Regions from separate parts of the Streptomyces sp. NPDC037271 genome, predicted to be linked through region 1. Evidence: riboswitches for the same ligand, from Rfam matches in the RefSeq annotation. Region 1 holds a riboswitch; the other holds the start of a gene.
What was found. A riboswitch is a leader RNA that binds a small molecule or an ion and turns the genes downstream of it on or off. The one in region 1 is predicted to bind cyclic di-AMP.
Positions count from the first base shown of each region.

Region 2: linked by a shared signal. The riboswitch ahead of ACZ7G3_RS12990 (M23 family metallopeptidase) and the one ahead of ACZ7G3_RS09105 (C40 family peptidase) in region 1 are both predicted to bind cyclic di-AMP.

Region 1 covers NZ_JBVJVN010000003.1:291,302-294,700, reverse strand. The annotation lists gene ACZ7G3_RS09115 (helix-turn-helix domain-containing protein) at 1-425, opposite strand, end outside; gene ACZ7G3_RS09110 (ATP-binding protein) at 640-1,131, shown strand; gene ACZ7G3_RS09105 (C40 family peptidase) at 1,422-1,895, opposite strand; cyclic di-AMP (ydaO/yuaA leader) riboswitch at 1,899-2,041, opposite strand; gene ACZ7G3_RS09100 (ABC transporter permease) at 2,595-3,399, opposite strand, start outside.
Region 2 covers NZ_JBVJVN010000005.1:297,815-301,213, forward strand. The annotation lists gene ACZ7G3_RS12985 (GntR family transcriptional regulator) at 1-342, opposite strand, end outside; gene ACZ7G3_RS12990 (M23 family metallopeptidase) at 542-1,306, opposite strand; cyclic di-AMP (ydaO/yuaA leader) riboswitch at 1,319-1,483, opposite strand; gene ACZ7G3_RS12995 (M16 family metallopeptidase) at 1,674-3,062, opposite strand; gene ACZ7G3_RS13000 (M16 family metallopeptidase) at 3,059-3,399, opposite strand, start outside.

The DNA of each region.
Region 1 (3,399 bases):
CCGTCCACCGCGGCACGCGTCACCGCGCGGGCGTACTCCGGCGTCTGCAGCAGACCGGGGACCACGGTGGTCTCCAGTGTGCGCATCGCGCTCGCCTGGGACTCCAGGCTGATGAAGTCACGGTAGGTCGGCGGCAGCACCCCTCGGTAGGCGTGCCACCAGTGGTTCCGGCCGCCCGCGTCGTCGGAGCCCGCCAGCATCACCAGCAGCTCCCGCAGCTGCTCGTCGTCCACGCCGTAGGCGTCCAGCAGTAACCGCACGTCGGCCGGTTTCGCCCCGCTCGTCCCGGTCTCGATCCGGCTGACCTTCGACTGGTGCCAGCCCACCAGCCGGGCCGCCTCGCCGCTGGTGATACCCGCCGACGTGCGCTGGGCGCGCAGTTCCGCGCCCAGCTTCCGGCGGCGCACCACGGGGCCGTGCTGCATGGGCCACTCCTCTACTCCTTATGAGCCGCCCAAATACGCTCTGCCGTCGCAGAGTTCACCGCATCGAGCGACAGATATATGCAGATCTTGGTGGATCGCCGCCCTTACCGGGCCTGGTGGTGGCAGTCTGACGGCAAAGCACCAGTCCGGGACCGTACTCGAACCATCCGCTCCGTGTCCGGCTGCGGTCCCGTGGGAAAGGGACGACGTCGCCATGGCAGACCATCTGGAAGCATCCGTCACTCTGCCGAGCGATCCCGCCTCGGTGGCCGCCGCGCGTACCTATGTGGTCGGCACGCTGGTGGAGTGGGGCCTGCCGGCGGACACCGAGGTGTCCGAAACCGTCCGGCTCATCGTCTCCGAGCTGACCACCAACGCGGTCCAGCACACGCTCGGACAGTCACCCACCTTCACGGTGGACCTCGTGCTCGACCGCGACGAGCGACTGCGCATCGGCGTCACCGACAGCCATCCGGGGTTTCCCAAGCGTCTGCCCGCCGCCGTCCAGCAGGACAACGGCCGCGGCATGGTGATCATCCGCTGGCTGACGGCGGAGTGCGGCGGCAAGCTGAGGGTGCGGCGCACGCGCGAGGGCGGCAAGACCGTCTTCATCGAACTGCCCTGGACGCCGCCGAGCAGTCCGGTGCCGCCCGAGCCGGCCACGGCCGTGGGGCGGGTCGCGGGACGGCAGGAGCCCGAACGGTGAGGCGCCGGCGGCACTCGCCGCGAGTCTGTTCCGTGTGAGCGTCGAGGGCAGTACCGAACCGCCGCACGTGCGCGTGTGGGAGCGCGGGGCGTGCGGGGCGCGGGGCCGTCCCCGACCGGCACATCGACGGGGCGGCCGACGTCGCCAGGGCCGCCGGACCGGCGGCCTCGGCGCGTCGGGTGGGGGCAGGGCCGGTACGGGTACCGGCACAGCGCGTCGAAGCGGGGACCCGCCGAGGCCGTGGGCGGGCCGTGCCAGGAGACCCCGCCCTTCCGGGCGAGGATCGGACGTCAATTGACCCGGCCGTACCAGACGCTGCCGGTCCAGATCTTCTGCAGACGGACCACGTCCCCGGTCTTCGGGGCGTGCCAGATCCTGCCCTTCCCGGCGTAGATGCCGACGTGGTAGACGCTGCTGCCCGAGTGGAAGAAGACGAGGTCGCCGACCTTGCGGTTCTTGGCGGAAATATGACGGGTCTTGTTGTACTGCTGAGCCGCGGTGCGCGGCAGCTTCTTACCGGCCTTCTTGAACGAATACAGGGTCAGCCCGGAGCAGTCGAACCTGCGTGGTCCGACGGCGCCCCACTTGTACGGTGAACCCTTCTTGGAGGCCGCGATCTTGAGGGCCTTCGCCGCATAGGTCGCCGCGGCCGCCTCGGAGGCGGCACCGGGGACCACGACGGATCCGCCGATCGCGGCGAGGGTGAGGGCCGAGGCCGTACCGGCACGGGCCATCAGCGACGGGACACGATTGAGCGCAGACATGCGCAACCCTTCGTCAGCCGCCTGTGAAGGATGACCTGTCGGATTCGGGCTGGCGAAGTTGCCCGGCCGCACGAGTGCGGCTTCACCCCAAGGGCTGCTCGGCCCGGTTTCTCTCTCGGAGACGACCGTTCCGGCGACCCGTCGTGCTCGGGTCCTCCACTCCTGCCGATCCACTCCTGTCGACCGGTCGTCCGGGCGGCGGCAGGACTCGGCGTCCGCCCGGACCGCCCCGCCGCTGCGGCGAGGGCTTGTCGTCAGTCACGGATCTTGTCTCGCCCAGTGGGAGAATCCCAACGGAACGTGCCCTTTGTGTTGTTACACGCCACTCGCCCGTTCGGGTGGACACCTCCGCGTTCGAGTCACCGCCGGGGGTGGTGACGAGCCCGGGACCAGCGGCGGAGCGGCTCGTTCCGCCGCGTGAGCAGCAGCGGTCGCGCAACTTCGGCCGGTCGGAAATCGAGGGTGTTCCTACGCCGAAAGGGGGTACGCCGTTTGGTCCGTTTCGGCCGCCGGCGCGTCAACTGCCGGAACACGGCGGAAGGCTGACGCGCGCCGCCCGCCGTTCACCGTCCCGCACGCGCGGCGCCCGGGCCAGGGTGCCGGCGTGCACTCCGGCCCTGACGCACCGGTGCGCACGGCGGCCGGGCCGGGGCCCCGTACCGTGGCGGGGTCCGCGGCCCGGTCGTGCACGGCCGGGGATCAGGCGGCCGGGGCCGGGGCCCGGTCGGGCGCCGGTGAGGCGCCGGGTGCGCGCTGTCGCAGTGCGCCGCCGAGCAGGACCGCGCCCAGGCCCAGCAGGGACCACCACGTGAGCGTGAGCGCGGGGCCGGTGGCCGCGGCGCCCTCGAAGAAGGACACCGAGCGCAGGAGCGAGCCGCCCGCGCCCGGCGGCAGCCACTGGCCGATCGCGCCGGCCGGCCGGGGCAGCATCTCCGGCGCCGAGGACGCGCCGGAGAAGGGGTTGCCCAGCAGCATGATCACGGCCGCGCCCAGCCCGACACCCGCGCGCCCGAGCAGCGCCCCGAGCCCGGCGACGCCCGCGCCCGCGGCCAGGGCCGACAGCCCGAACACGCCGGCCACGGCCCACCAGTCACCGGTGACCACCCCGAGCCAGCTGTGCGCGACCACCGCCGCGACCGCGCCTGTCGACGCGGCGGCGCCGGTCACCGCGACGGCCGCTCGCACGCCGCGCAACCCCAGCAGGGTCACCACGGCGCCGGTCGCGATCCCGGCCAGTGCGAGCGGCAGCACGCTCGCGCCCAGGGCCGCGCCGCGCGGATCCGCCTCGGGGGCGGGCACCACATCGACCACCTGGACCGGCGTCCCCGTGGCGGAGGCCTGCCCGGTCACCGCCTGCTGCAGCAGCTGGGCCACGGAGGGGCTCGCCGCGGACGCCGTGAGCAGCTTCGTGCCCCGGTCGCCGGCGACCACCGCGCCGTACACGGTCCGGTCCTCGACGGCGTCGCGGGCCGCGGCCCCGTCGGCGTAGCGGTGGATCTCGAAG
Region 2 (3,399 bases), on a different contig from region 1:
CCGCTCCTGACCCAGCCTGACCAGTCCGCGCAGTACCTTGAGGTGGGCCTCGGTACGGCGCCGGGCGGCCCGGGAGGCGCCGAGGGGTTCGAGGAGCGTACGGGCCTCCAACAGGTCGGCGGCCTCCTGTTCGCCGGGTTCCGCCACGCACGCGCCCGCGTGCCGCCGGGTCACCACGAAGCCCTCGGCCTCCAGCGTGCGCAGGGCCTCACGGACCGGGACGCGGGAGACTCCGTAACGGCGGGCGAGCAGTTCCTCGGTGAGCCGACTGCCGCGCCCGTGGACGCCGGCGACGATGTCGTCCCGGATCGCCGTGCACACCGAGTGCGCCGGAATACGCATGCCCGACCTCCGCCTTGATCCCCGTGAAACGTCGACGATTGACGCGTGAGCAGTGACTCTAGGCCAGCCGGGCGGATATTCCGACGGCGGGGCGGATTTCCTGGTCATCTTTTGGACAGCGGCGACGCCTGGGTCACCCGTGGAAATGCGAACGCCCCGGCTCGGGAGCCGGGGCGTTCGAGTGCCGTGCCGTCCGCCGTCAGATGTTCACACCGTGGGAGCGGAGATAGGCGACGGGGTCCATGTCCGAGCCGTACTCGGGGCTCGTACGGGCTTCGAAGTGCAGGTGGGCTCCGGTGACGTTGCCGGTGGCGCCGGAGAGACCGATCTGCTGACCGGGGGCGACCGCCTGGCCGACCGAGACGCCGATGGAGGACAGGTGGCCGTACTGCGTGTACGTGCCGTCGTGCATCCTGATCACGACCTGGTTGCCGTACGCCCCGCCCCAGCCGGCCTCGACGACGGTGCCGACGCCGACCGCGTGCACGGAGGTGCCGCTCGCGGCGTGGAAGTCGATGCCGGTGTGGCTGCCCGAGGACCACAGGGAGCTGCCGGCCTGGTAGGCGGTGGAGACGTAGGAGGCGGTGATCGGCGACACGAAGGTGTTGAGGCGCTCGCGCTCCGCCTCGCGCGCGGCGCGCTCCTTGGCCTCGCGTGCCTCCTCGGCCGCCTCGGCGGCCCGCTCGCGTGCGGCCTCCTGGGCCGCCTCACGGGCGGCGGCGTCCAGCGCGGCCCGCTTCTGCGCGGTGGCCTGGGCGTCGATCTCGTCGGCCACGGCGTCGCCGATGGTGACGACCGGGGTGAGTCCGCTCTGCTCCGCCTCGGACTCGGCGGCGAGCGCCGGAGCGGCGAGGGTGCCGACGACACCGGTGGTGGCGAGGGCCGCGACGCCCGCCGCGTGGGCGGTGGTGCGGTGCATCCGGCTGGGTCGGCGGTGCTTGCCGGTGGCGCGCGTGAACGCCATGTGGAGGCTGGTCCTTTCCTTCCCTCTCGCCTACCGGGTTAGCTGACGGGTTCGGAGCAGGAAGGTCTCCTACGGACCCCCTCGCTGCACGCGCGGGCGTCCGATTCACCCCAGGGACTGCGATGGGTCCCCGGCTCCCCTGGCTCGCGCCGTACGGGGACTCGGCGATGGCTGTCCGGTGCCGCGGGTGCGGCGCACTGCCTGACGAACAGCCCGGACGACGCTAAACGGGGTGTCTTCAATCCTCAAACGCAACAGGCGTTTTGTAGCGCACGCCACAGGGCAGACGGTCAGTCAGCCCCGCAATTCGGACAAAAGGCGGCCCTGGTGACACTGTGGTCACCAGGGCCGCCCCGCGCGCGTGCCGCTACTCGGCCGCCACGACGGTCACTTCACCGATGCCGAGGGCCTCGACGGGCTCCTTGATCTGCGCCGCGTCGCCGACGAGGACCGTCACCAGACGGTCCACCGGGAAGGCGTTCACGACCGCCGCCGTGGCCTCCACGGTTCCCGTGACGGCGAGTTGGCGGTAGAGCGTGGCCTGGTAGTCGTCCGGCAGGTGCTGTTCGACCTGGTCGGCCAGCGTGCTCGCCACGGCCGCAGCCGTCTCGTACTTCAGCGGCGCCACACCGACCAGGTTCTGCACGGCGACGTCGCGCTCGGCGTCGGTGAGCCCGCCCTCCGCGACCTTCCGCAGCACCGTCCACAGGTCCTCCAGCGCGGGACCCGTGTTGGGGGTGTCGACGGAGCCGCTGATGGCCAGCAGGGCGGCGCCCGTGCCGTCGGGCGCGGAACGCAGGACCTGTGCGAACGACCGCACGCCGTAGGTGTAGCCCTTCTCCTCGCGCAGGACGCGGTCCAGGCGCGAGGTGAGGGTGCCGCCGAGGCAGTAGGCGCCGAGCACCTGGGCGGGCCACACGCGGTCGTGCCGGTCGGAGCCGGTGCGACCGATCAGCAGCTGCGTCTGGACGGCTCCGGGGCGGTTCACGATGACGACCCGGCCCCTGTCGTCGGCGGTCACCGGCGGCACGGGACGCGGCTCGGCGGCGGAGCCGGTCCACGCGCCCAGCGTGTCACCGAGCAGCGCGTCGAGGTCGACGCCGGTGAAGTCGCCGACGACCACCGCGGTGGCCGTGGCGGGCCGGACGTGCTTCTCGTAGAAGGCGCGTACGGCCGCGGAGTCGATGCGCGCGACCGTCTCCTCGGTGCCCTGACGCGGGCGCGACATGCGCGTCCCGGCCGGGAACAGCTCCTTGTAGAGCTCCTTGGCCGCGCGGCGTGCCGGGTTGGCCAGCTCGTGCGGGATCTCGTCGAGCCGGTTGCGGACCAGCCGCTCGACTTCGCTGTCCGCGAACGCGGGCGCCCGGAGGGCGTCGGCGACCAGGCCGAGGGCCTTGGCGAGACGCGAGACGGGCACTTCCAGGCTCAGCCGGACGCCGGGGTGGTCGGCGTGTGCGTCGAGGGTGGCGCCGCAGCGCTCCAGCTCGGCGGCGAACTCCTCGGCGGAGTGCTTGTCGGTGCCCTCGGAGAAGGCGCGCGCCATGATCGTGGCGAGGCCGTCGAGGCCGGCCGGTTCGGCGTCCAGGGGTGCGTCCAGATTGACCTCGACAGCGACGACCTGCTGGCCGGGGCGGTGGCAGCGCAGCACCGTCAGGCCGTTGTCGAGACTGCCGCGCTCCGGGGCCGGGAACGCCCACGGCTTGGGCTCGCCGGCCTGCGGCTGAGGGTGGAATTCCATGGTGGCGAGCTCGGTCACTTGGCCGCCTCCTCGTTCTCGTCGGTGGCGTTCGTGTCGGCGTCGTTGTCGTCGGCGTTGTCGTCGGCGTCGGCGGGGGCCGTGGGCTCGTAGACGAGCACCGCGCGGTTGTCGGGACGCAGGCGTGCCTTGGCGACCTCCTGGACCTCCTCTGCCGTCACCTCGAGCACTCGCTGCACGGCGGTGAGGGCGAGCTGCGGGTCGCCGAAGAGGACGGCGTACCGGCACAGTTCGTCGGCGCGGCCCGCGACCGTACCCAGGCGGTCCAGCCACTCGCGCTCCAACTGGGCCTGGGCGCGCTCCATCTCCTCCGGCGTGGGCCCCTCCTCCGCGAACC